DNA from 2 places in the Streptomyces sp. SCSIO ZS0520 genome. Region 2 is predicted to be linked to the other one. Evidence: riboswitches for the same ligand, from Rfam matches in the RefSeq annotation. Region 2 holds a riboswitch; the other holds the start of a gene.

Region 1 (5,056 bases), 1.9 Mb from region 2:
GACCGCCGCCGCGCTGAAGAACGCCCGCCTGATCCGGCCGAGCGCCTCCACCCATGTCACCGACGTGGACCAGCGCTCCGTCGCCCTGGACATGCAGACCGAGGGCGACCAGGTCACCGTCACGGTCCCGAAGAACCGCGATCTGGTCCCCTCCGGCTGGTACATGCTCTTCGTGACGGACGGCAAGGGCACACCGTCGAAGGCGCAGTGGGTGAAGGTGCCGTAGGCAGCCGCCCCCGGGGAGCAGCGCCGCGGGCGCGCGCGACGGCTTCCCGGGGAACAGGACGCCCGCCGGTCCTCCAGCGGTCCGGCGGGCGGTTCCCAACTCTCCTCGGCTGCGCGCTACTTCGCGCCCTTCGCCAGCCCCAGCGCGTACTGCGGCCACCACTCGCCCGCCTTGGGGCCGCCCTTGCAGGTGCCGTCGGACTCGCCCGGGCGCTTGACCCAGAGGTAGGCCTTGACCAGGGGGTCGCCCGTCTTGACGGTGGGGGGCTCACCGAGGGCGCGGCCGGGCGGGTTGCACCAGCGCTCCTTCGGATCGCCGCCGGTGTAAGGGCCGTTGCCGTTGCGGCTGGTGTCGACGACGAAGGGCTTGCCGCCGAGCTTCGCGGAGAGCTGCTTGCCGTAGGCGACGGACTGGGCGGTGCCGTAGAAGTTCGAGACGTTGACCGCGAAGCCGTCCGCCTGCTCCACGCCCGCCCGCTTCAGCGGCTCGAAGAGCTGATCGGGCTTGCCCCAGCCCGCGTTGCCCGCGTCGAGGTAGACCTCGGTGTCCTTGAGCGCGCCCAGGCGCTCGACGGCGCCCTTGAGCAGGTCGAAGCGCTCCTCGTGGAATTCGCCGGGGGTGCAGCCGTCCACCAGGTGCAGTACGGCGTCGGGTTCGAGGACCACGGTGGCGGGGCGGTCCCCGATGCCCCCCGCGACCTGCTCGACCCAGCCGCGGTAGGCGTCGCCGTCCGCGGCGCCGCCGCCCGAGTAGTTGCCGCAGTCGCGGTGCGGGATGTTGTAGAGGACGAGCAGGGCCCTGCGGTCGGCCTTGGCGGCGGCCTCGGTGAAACCGCGCGCCTGCTGCTCGGCGTTCTCCTGGCCGATCCACTCGGCGGCGGGCTGCTCGGCGATCCGGCGGAGGAGACCGGCCTCCTCGTCCTGCCCGTCACCCCGGTAACCGGCCGCCTGCGCCGCGGCCTTGCCGTCCGGATTCACCCAGAACGGGTCGGCGGCCTTGGGCTGCTGACGCACCGGCGCGGACTCCTCGCCGCCGCCGTCGTCGGAGGAGGAGCAGCCGGCGAGCAGCAGCGCGGCCGCCGCGCCGAGCGCCGCGGCCCGAAGCCCCGTACGGGCGGGGGCGGTTGTGCGCTTGCTCACGGTGCCGCGGTCCGCGGCCCGGCAGATCGGTGTGCTGCCGTACATCCACTCCCCCTCGGTGGGCTCACTGGCGTCCCATCGTGGCACACCTCCCTCACCGCACAGCGTCCGTACACCCCAGGTCGGCGGCTTGCGATCGGGGCGGGGCGGCGGGCGCGCGGGAGTGTCCGAGGGCGGACGCAGAAGTGACCTGTCTGGTTGACAGGTTCACCGAACTGCTGGGACTCTCCGGACGACAAATCCATACATCGAGGCGACGGAAGCCAGGAACCCGGTGCGAATCCGGGACGGTCCCGCCACTGTTACCGCCGGCCGCCGCCGCGCGGGAGTCAGGAACTGACCCGTCGTCCTCCTGCCATGGGGCGTGGAAACCCCAAGAAGGAGGTCCACCGGTATGTCCTTGCACACCGCATCGCACACCGCATCGGCGGCCGACGCCACCCTCAGCGCCCGCGACTGGGCGATCGCGGCGGCCGCGGCGATCGTCTCCCTGATCGCCCTGTACGCCGTCTTCCTCGACCAGGGCACCCTGGTCTCCGCGACCGGCAGCTACCTGCACGAGTTCGCCCACGACGGCCGCCACCTCTTCGGCGCTCCCTGCCACTAGAGAGTGTCGTCACAGTCCCGCTCGGCGCCCACGGGCCCGCACCGGACTGTGACGACACCCCCGAGCACCACGTACGACCACCCCCGCGTACTGATCCCGGAGCGCACAGAACCATGTCCACACCCCTGATACCCCTGCTCGGACGCGGCGTCGTCGCGGGCGCCGCCGCCGGTCTCGCGGCCGGTCTCTTCTCGCTGTTCGCGGCGGAACCGCTGATGGACCGCGCCATCCGCGAGGAGGAGGCGCGCGCGGCGAAGGAGCACGCGCACGAGCACGCCGCCGCCGCGGCCCAGCACCACGAGGAACTCTTCTCCCGCTCCACCCAGCACTTCGGCCTGGTGGTCACGGCGGTCGTCGCGGGCATCGCCCTCGGCGTGTTCTTCGCCCTCGCCTACGCCCTGATCCACCGGCGCACGCCCCTGGCGAACCCCTGGCCGCGCGCCCTGGTCTTCGCCGCCGCCGCCTTCCTCGCGGTCGCCCTGCTGCCCGCCCTGCGCTACCCGGCCAACCCGCCCGGCGTCGGCGACTCCGCCACGGTCACCGACCGCCAGGAGATGTGGCTCGGCGCGGTCGCGATCGGCGTCCTCGGCCTGCTGCTCGCCTGGCAGGTCGCGGTGAAGCTCGCCGAACGGCCCGTCCCGGTACGCCACACCGCCGTGGCCGCCACCGTGATCGCCGTCCTCGCGGTGCTCTTCCTGCTCCCGGACAACCCGGACGCGGTACCGGTCGAGGCCACCCTGCTCTGGGACTTCCGCGTCCTGTCGATCGGCACCCAGGCCCTCCTCTGGGCCGTCTTCGGCGCGGTCTTCGGCGCTCTCGGCCTGCGTGCCGCGTCCCGCCCTGCCACCGCCGCCGAGCCGCGGCGGGAGACCGCCACGGCCTGACCGGCGCCCGCATCGCGCACCCGGCCCCGGTGCCCGTCCCCGATTCCGGGGCCGGGTGTCGGGGCCTTCACCACTCCCCCGTTCCCCCGCGTTCTCCCCCGGTGGTCCGCCCGGTGGTCCGCCCGCCCCTCAACTCCCGTCAGCCACGCGGTTTTCCGCCGGTCCGCGCGGCTCGGCGGCGGGTGCTCCGTACCGCCATCGCGACCGCGGCCACCGAGGCGAGGGCGAGGCCGGTGACGGTGTGCCGGGTGCCGGGGCCCGCGAGTTCGGGCTGGGCGGCCATCTCCGGGGCGGCGGCGCCGGGGGGCCGCGGCCCGGGCGAGGCGGAAGGGGCCGCGCCTGTCGCCTCGGGGGCCGCCGCTCCCTGCTGCTCGGCGGGGGCCGACGTCTGCTCCTCGCCAGTGGCCGACGTCTGCTTCTCGCCGTGGGCCGCTCCCTGCTTCTCGCCGGGCGCCCGCCTCTGCTGCTCGCCGGGCGCCGAGCTCGCGGGGTGTGCCGCGTGGCGGGCGCCCTGGGCGCCGTCGTCCGCGCCGCTCTGCGAGGGCGCCAGGTCTCCCGTGCGCGCCCGGTCGCCCGCCCCCTCGTCGAGCACCCGGAAGGTGGTGAGCAGCCCCCGGTCGGCCCGGGCGGCGCCGTCCGGGTCCACCGGGCTGCCGGTGGTCGCGCAGGCGATCCGCACCTCGTGCAGGCCGAGGGTGGCGGTGGGCCGTATCCGGGCCTCGGCGCGGAGCGGGGCGCCCGGGGCGGCGGCGAGTTCGGCGGGGGCGGCGAAGGCCGGGGAGTAGGCCCGGCCGGTGCGGCCCGGGCAGCCGGTGACGGTGAGCGCGACACTGCCGCCGCGGTCGACGACCGCGGGCGCGACCCGCACCACCCCGTCCCCCGCGGATGGCGGCGGCCCCTGGACGGCGCCCGCGGGTGCCGCCATCAGGACGGCGCCCGCGGCGGCGGCGCTCAGAGGGAGCAGAGCTATGTGCATCGTGAACCTCCTACTACGGCAGGTTCACCTCCGCGGAGGCACTTCGCATCCGGAGCGCTACGCAGCGTAGCCACGGGCCCGGCGCCGACCGGGCGGCCGGGCCACCTCTCAGCCGGGAACACCCCGGTCGGCGGCGGCCGGAACACCCCGGCTCCGGCCACGACTCCGAAGGCAGCCCCGCCCCCGCCCCCGACCCCGACCTCGGCCCCGCCCCCGCCTCAGACCAGATCCACCAGATCGGCGATCGAGCGCACCACGGTGGACGGCCGGAAGGGGTACTTCTCGATGTCGGCCTCGGCGGTGAGGCCGGTCAGGACGAGGAAGGTCTCCATGCCCGCCTCCAGACCGGCCAGGACGTCGGTGTCCATCCGGTCGCCGATCATCGCGCTGGACTCGGAGTGGGCGCCGATCGCGTTCAGGCCGGTGCGCATCATCAGCGGGTTCGGCTTGCCCGCGAAGTAGGGCTCCTTGCCGGTGGCCTTGGTGATGAGCGCCGCCACCGAGCCCGTCGCGGGCAGCGGGCCCTCGGTGGAGGGGCCGGTCTCGTCGGGGTTGGTGCAGATGAAGCGGGCGCCCGCGTTGATCAGCCGTACCGCCTTGGTCATCGCCTCGAAGGAGTACGTACGGGTCTCGCCGAGTACCACGTAGTCCGGGTCGGCGTCGGTGAGGACGTACCCGATGTCGTGCAGGGCGGTGGTCATGCCCGCCTCCCCTATGACGTACGCGGTGCCGCCGGGGCGCTGGTCGTCGAGGAACTTGGCGGTGGCGAGGGCGGAGGTCCAGATGTTCTCGACCGGGACGTCCAGGCCCATCCGCTTCAGGCGGGCGTGCAGGTCGCGGGCGGTGTAGATGGAGTTGTTGGTGAGGACCAGGAAGGGCTTGCCGGATTCGCGGAGCCGCTTGATGAAGGCCTCGGCTCCCGGGATGGGCACGCCCTCGTGGATGAGGACCCCGTCCATGTCGGTGAGCCAGGAATCGATGGGCCTGCGGTGTGACATCGTGCGGGTCTCCTGCCGTACGCCGAACCGAACCGAGAAAGTGCCGTGCTGGGGGCGCCGCCACCACACCGTGCCGACGCCCCCACCTTAATCAGCCGCTGGTCAGCCGGACCCCGTCGAGCGCCCAGAACCAGTTGTCGCCCCCGCGGTAGCGGAAGCGCACGGTGGCCTCGCGGGCGCCGGAGGGGACGTCCAGGTCGAGGTGTTCGACGCGGGAGGGGACGTC
Region 2 (5,056 bases):
TCGGGCACCAGGTCGGACTTGGTGAGCACCAGGAGCGGCTGGGCCCCGGACTCCCAGGCCAGCGCGAGGAAGCGCTCGATCCGGCCGAGGTCCAGCTCCGCGGCGAGCGAGACCGCGATGATCACCTGGTCGACGTTGGCCGCGAGGATCTGGCCCTCGGAGCGCTTGGAGGAGGTCGAGCGCACGAAGGCGGTACGGCGCGTGAGCAGCGACCGTACGAAACGCGGGTCGCCGTCCGGGTCGACGGCGGCCCAGTCCCCGGTGCAGACCACCCGCAGCGGATCGTGCGGGGTGACGAACGCGGTGTCGGCGCGCACCGGCCCCTCGGGGGTGACCAGGTCGCAGTGCCCGCGGTCGACCCGGACCACCCGGCCGGGGACCAGCCCCTGGCGGGCGTACGGGGCGAAGGCCTCGGCCCAGTCGTCGTCCCAGCCGTAGGCGGCGAGGGAGTGCGCGGCGGTGGCAGACGCGTCCGCGGACTCCGGACGGGACGCCGACTGCCCGGTGGCAGAAGGCTGTTGGGCGGAGAAGGAAGCGGAGGAAGAGCAGGAGGAAACGGAGGAGGAAGTCAAGGGGAACCCTTCGAGGGGCGGCCCCGGCGGCGCGTCAGGCGCGCGGATGCTGTGCGGTGTGTTCAGCCGGTGGCCGCGGAGGTGGCAAGGACGAGCGTGTGGATGCGGGCAGAGCCCTGCGCCGTGACAGTCATCAGTCGCACCTCCCGGGAATTCCTCTGGGCCGGGACCGGCTCTCGGCCGCCCGGCGAACTCCGCACACAGTAGGGCGGCCCCGGCGGCCGTGCCACCGTATTTCCGTGCCGCCCCTCTCGGGGCCCCCGGTGGCCCGGACCGGCCCCGCAGGACCGGTCCGGGCGGGGTGGATCAGCCCTCGGAGCCGGAGAGTTCGGCGCGCAGCGAGCGGGCGGCGGCCACCAGGCTCGCCAGGGACCGCCGGGTCTCGGGCCAGCCGCGGGTCTTGAGGCCGCAGTCGGGGTTGACCCACAGGCGCTCGGCCGGGATGGCTTCGAGGCCCTTGCGGAGCAGTGCGGTCACCTCGGCGCGGTCCGGGACGCGCGGCGAGTGGATGTCGTACACGCCCGGGCCGACCTCGCGCGGGTAGCCCGCGGCGGCCAGCTCACCGGCGACCTGCATGTGCGAGCGGGCGGCCTCCAGGCTGGTGACATCGGCGTCCAACTCGTCGATGGCGCGCAGGATGTCGCCGAACTCGGCGTAGCACATATGGGTGTGGATCTGGGTGTCGGACCGGACCCCGCCGGTGGTGAGCCGGAAGGCCGCGGTGGCCCAGTCCAGGTAGGCGGCGCGCGCCCCGGAGCGCAGCGGCAGGGTCTCGCGCAGGGCGGGCTCGTCGACCTGGATGACCGAGGTGCCGGCCGCCTCCAGGTCGCCGACCTCGTCCCGCAGGGCGAGCGCGACCTGCCGGGCGGTGTCGCCGAGCGGCTGGTCGTCGCGGACGAAGGACCAGGCGAGCATGGTGACCGGGCCGGTGAGCATGCCCTTGACCGGGCGGGCGGTGAGCGACTGGGCGAAGCGGGTCCAGCGCACCGTCATCGCCTCGGGCCGGGAGATGTCCCCGGCGAGGATCGGCGGGCGGACGTAGCGGGTGCCGTAGGACTGCACCCAGCCGTGCCGGGTGGCGAGGTAGCCGGTGAGCCGCTCGGCGAAGTACTGCACCATGTCGTTGCGTTCGGCCTCGCCGTGCACGAGGACGTCGAGGCCCGCCTCCTCCTGGAAGGAGACGACCTCCCGGATCTCGTTCTCGATGCGCTCCTCGTACCCGGCCTCGTCGATCCGGCCCGCCCTGAGGTCCGCGCGGGCCGTGCGCAGCCCGGTGGTCTGCGGGAAGGAGCCGATCGTGGTGGTCGGCAGCAGCGGCAGCCCGAGGTGGGCGCGCTGGGCGGCGGCGCGCTCCGGGTAGGGCAGGCCGCGGCGCCCGTCCGCCTCGGTGACCGCGGCGGCGCGGGCGCGTACGGCGGGGTCGTGGACGAGGGAGGAACCGGCGCGCAGCGCGAGAGCGGCGCGGTTGGCGGCGAGTTGGGGGGCGATGGCGTCGGTGCCCTCGGCGAGGCCGCGGGCGAGGGTGACGACCTCGGCGGTCTTCTGCCGGGCGAAGGCGAGCCAGCGCAGGATCCCCGGGTCGATCTCGCGTTCGGCGGCGGTGTCCAGGGGCACGTGCAGCAGCGAGCAGGAGGCGGCGACGTCGACCCGCTCGGCGAGCCCGAGCAGGGTGCCGAGGACGGCGAGGGACTTCTCGTGGTCGTTGATCCAGACGTTGCGCCCGTCGACGATCCCGGCCACCAGGCGCTTGCCGGGCAGGCCGCCGACCGCGGCGAGGTCGTCGAGGTTGGCCGCCGCGGGTCCGGTGAAGTCGAGGGCGAGCCCCTCCACCGGCGACTTGGCGAGCACCGGCAGGGCCTCGCCGAGCCGGTCGAAGTAGGAGGCGACGAGCAGGCGGGGACGGTCGGTGAGCGCGCCGAGCTCGCGGTAGGCGCGGGCCGCGGCGTTGAGTTCGGCCGGGCTGCGGTCCTGGACCAGGGCGGGCTCGTCGAGCTGGACCCAGGCGGCGCCCGCGGCCCGCAGATCGGCGAGGATCTCCGCGTACACCGGCAGCAGCCGGTCCAGGAGGGTGAGCGGCTCGAAGTCCGCCGCCACCTTGGGCGCCGCCTTGGCGAGCAGCAGATAGGTCACCGGGCCGAGCAGCACGGGGCGGGCGGTGAGCCCGAGCTCCTGGGCCTCCCGCAGTTCGGCGAGCTGCTTGCCGGAGTCGGCGCGGAAGACGGTGTCCGGGCCGAGTTCGGGCACCAGGTAGTGGTAGTTGGTGTCGAACCACTTGGTCATCTCCAGCGGGGCCAGCTCCTGGGTGCCGCGGGCCATCGCGAAGTAGCCGTCGAGCGCGTCGGCTTCGACGGCGGCGCGGTGCCGCTCGGGCAGCGCGCCGACCATGACGCTGGTGTCGAGGACATGGTCGTAGTACGAGAAGTGGCCGGTCGGCACCTCGCTGAGGCCGCTCTCCGCGAGGCGGCGCAGGATGTCCCGGCGCAGTGCGCGGGCGGTCTCCCGCAGGGCGGGCGCCTCGACCCGGCCCTTCCAGTAGCCCTCGATCGCCTTCTTCAGCTCCCGGTCGGGACCCTGGCGCGGATAGCCGTACACGGTGGAACTCACTGCCGCGGCTGCGGACTTGGTGTTCAAGGAACTCTCCTTCGCGAGTGTTCTCCTCTGGACCCGGGGACGGCCGGGGGCGCGAAGGGACGGCACGGACAGCGGGGCGCCGTACGCCGGAAGGGCGCGGGCGGCCGCTTCGCCTCGTGCACGCCGACCCGCCCTCGAGGTCACCGGGAACTCCGCGCACACCGGTGGCGCGCGGGCAGCGGGCAGGTCTTCGGACTCGCGAGCACGCCTGCCGGGGCAGGCACCTACCGGCCGTCGCTTCCCAGGCCATGGGCCCAGTGCACGTGACGGCTGTCGTTCTCACTCACCGCTGCGGGGCAGTCCCGGATTCCCACCGGGTTCCCTCTTACGACGCCGCTGCCTGGCGGACAGGGCGAACCAGCTACGGGTGCCACTCTAGAGGAGTGAGCCCGACAGCCCTGTCCGCCGACCGTGCCCCCGGCTCTGCGCGGGCCCGGTGGCCGGGGCCCGGCCGCGCCCGTCGCAGCCGCCCCGGCGCGCGCACCGGAAGCCCTCGTACCGCCCCTAAATCCGCTGGGGCCCGCCCCTACTCCAGGCCGTCCGGAAGCGGTGACGCACGGCGAGCAGCAGCAGCTCAGCGGGGGGTCAAGGAGGGGAAGGTCACAGAGACGTACGGCTGCCGGTTCCCCGGCCGCTCCCCTAGCCTGTGCCGCATGACGGTCCTCCCCGACGACGAACTCAGTCTGGCTGCCGAATTCCCGGACGCCACCCGCGAGCAGTGGCAGCACCTCGTAGAAGGTGTCCTGCGCAAGACGGGCAAGGAGGGTCTGGCGGGTCCGGCCGCCGAGGAGGCGCTCGCCACGTCCCTGGAGGACGGGCTGAGCATCCGGCCGCTGTACACCGCGGAGGACGCCGCGGCCGTCACCGGCTACCCGGGCTTCGCCCCCTATCTGCGCGGCGCCCGCCCCGAGGGGACCGCCGTCTCCGGCTGGGAGGTGCGCCAGCGGCACGCGCACCCCGACCCGAAGAAGACGAACACCGCGGTCCTCGCCGACCTGGAGAACGGGGTGAGCGCCCTGTGGCTGGCGGTCGGCCCCGGCGGGATCCCGGTCTCCGGTCTGAAGACCGCCCTGGAGGGCGTCTACCTCGACCTCGCGCCCGTCGTCCTGGACACCGGCGGCGACTCCCGCGAGGCGGCCCCGGCACTCCTTCGGCTGTACGAGGACCAGGAGATCCCCCGGCACGCCGCCCTCGGCAACCTCGGCGCCGATCCGCTCAGCCGCCTCGCCCGCACGGGTGAGGCGGCGGACCTCGACGCGCTCACCGCCTCGGCGGCCGAACTCGCCGCCCGGTGCCGCAGCGAGTACCCGGGCCTGCGGGCACTCACGGTGGACGCCCTGCCGTACCACGAGGCCGGCGGCTCGCCCGCGCAGGAGCTCGGCTGCTCGCTCGCGACCGGTGTCGCCTATCTGCGGGAGCTGACCGCGGCCGGCCTCCCGGTCGAACAGGCCGCCGGGCAGCTGGAGTTCCGCTACGCGGCGAGCGCGGACCAGTTCCTGACCATCGCCAAGTTCCGTGCCGCGCGCCGCCTCTGGGCCCGGGTCCTGGAGGTCTGCGGCGCGCCGGGGACCACCGGTGCCCAGCGCCAGCACGCCGTCACCTCGCCGGTGATGATGACCCGCCGCGACCCCTGGGTGAACATGCTCCGGGTCACCGTCGCCACCCTGGGCGCGGGAGTCGGCGGCGCGGACGCGGTGACCGTGCTGCCCTTCGACAGCGCGCTCGGGCTGCCGGACGCCTTCGCCCGCCGGATCGCCCGCAACACCTCCTCCGTCCTCATCGAGGAGTCGCATCTGGCCCGCGTCATCGACCCGGCGGGCGGCTCCTGGTACGTGGAGCAGCTCACCCGGGAG

What was found. Region 2 has a riboswitch for cobalamin ahead of metE (5-methyltetrahydropteroyltriglutamate--homocysteine S-methyltransferase). Riboswitches for the same ligand answer to the same signal wherever they lie in the genome.
Region 1: it holds a riboswitch for cobalamin, as region 2 does, so the genes downstream of both, MID12_RS10060 (CbtB domain-containing protein) here and metE (5-methyltetrahydropteroyltriglutamate--homocysteine S-methyltransferase) in region 2, are expected to answer to the same signal.

What each region holds. Positions count from the first base shown of each region.
Region 1 covers NZ_CP092644.1:2,708,458-2,713,513, forward strand. The annotation lists gene MID12_RS10050 (kelch motif-containing protein) at 1-226, shown strand, start outside; gene MID12_RS10055 (glycoside hydrolase family 6 protein) at 343-1,410, opposite strand; cobalamin riboswitch at 1,568-1,725, shown strand; gene MID12_RS10060 (CbtB domain-containing protein) at 1,760-1,972, shown strand; gene MID12_RS10065 (CbtA family protein) at 2,086-2,856, shown strand; gene MID12_RS10070 (hypothetical protein) at 2,996-3,832, opposite strand; gene MID12_RS10075 (HAD-IIA family hydrolase) at 4,051-4,830, opposite strand; gene MID12_RS10080 (alkaline phosphatase family protein) at 4,922-5,056, opposite strand, start outside.
Region 2 covers NZ_CP092644.1:794,829-799,884, forward strand. The annotation lists gene rsgA (ribosome small subunit-dependent GTPase A) at 1-572, opposite strand, end outside; gene metE (5-methyltetrahydropteroyltriglutamate--homocysteine S-methyltransferase) at 879-3,203, opposite strand; cobalamin riboswitch at 3,367-3,580, opposite strand; gene mutA (methylmalonyl-CoA mutase small subunit) at 3,857-5,056, shown strand, end outside.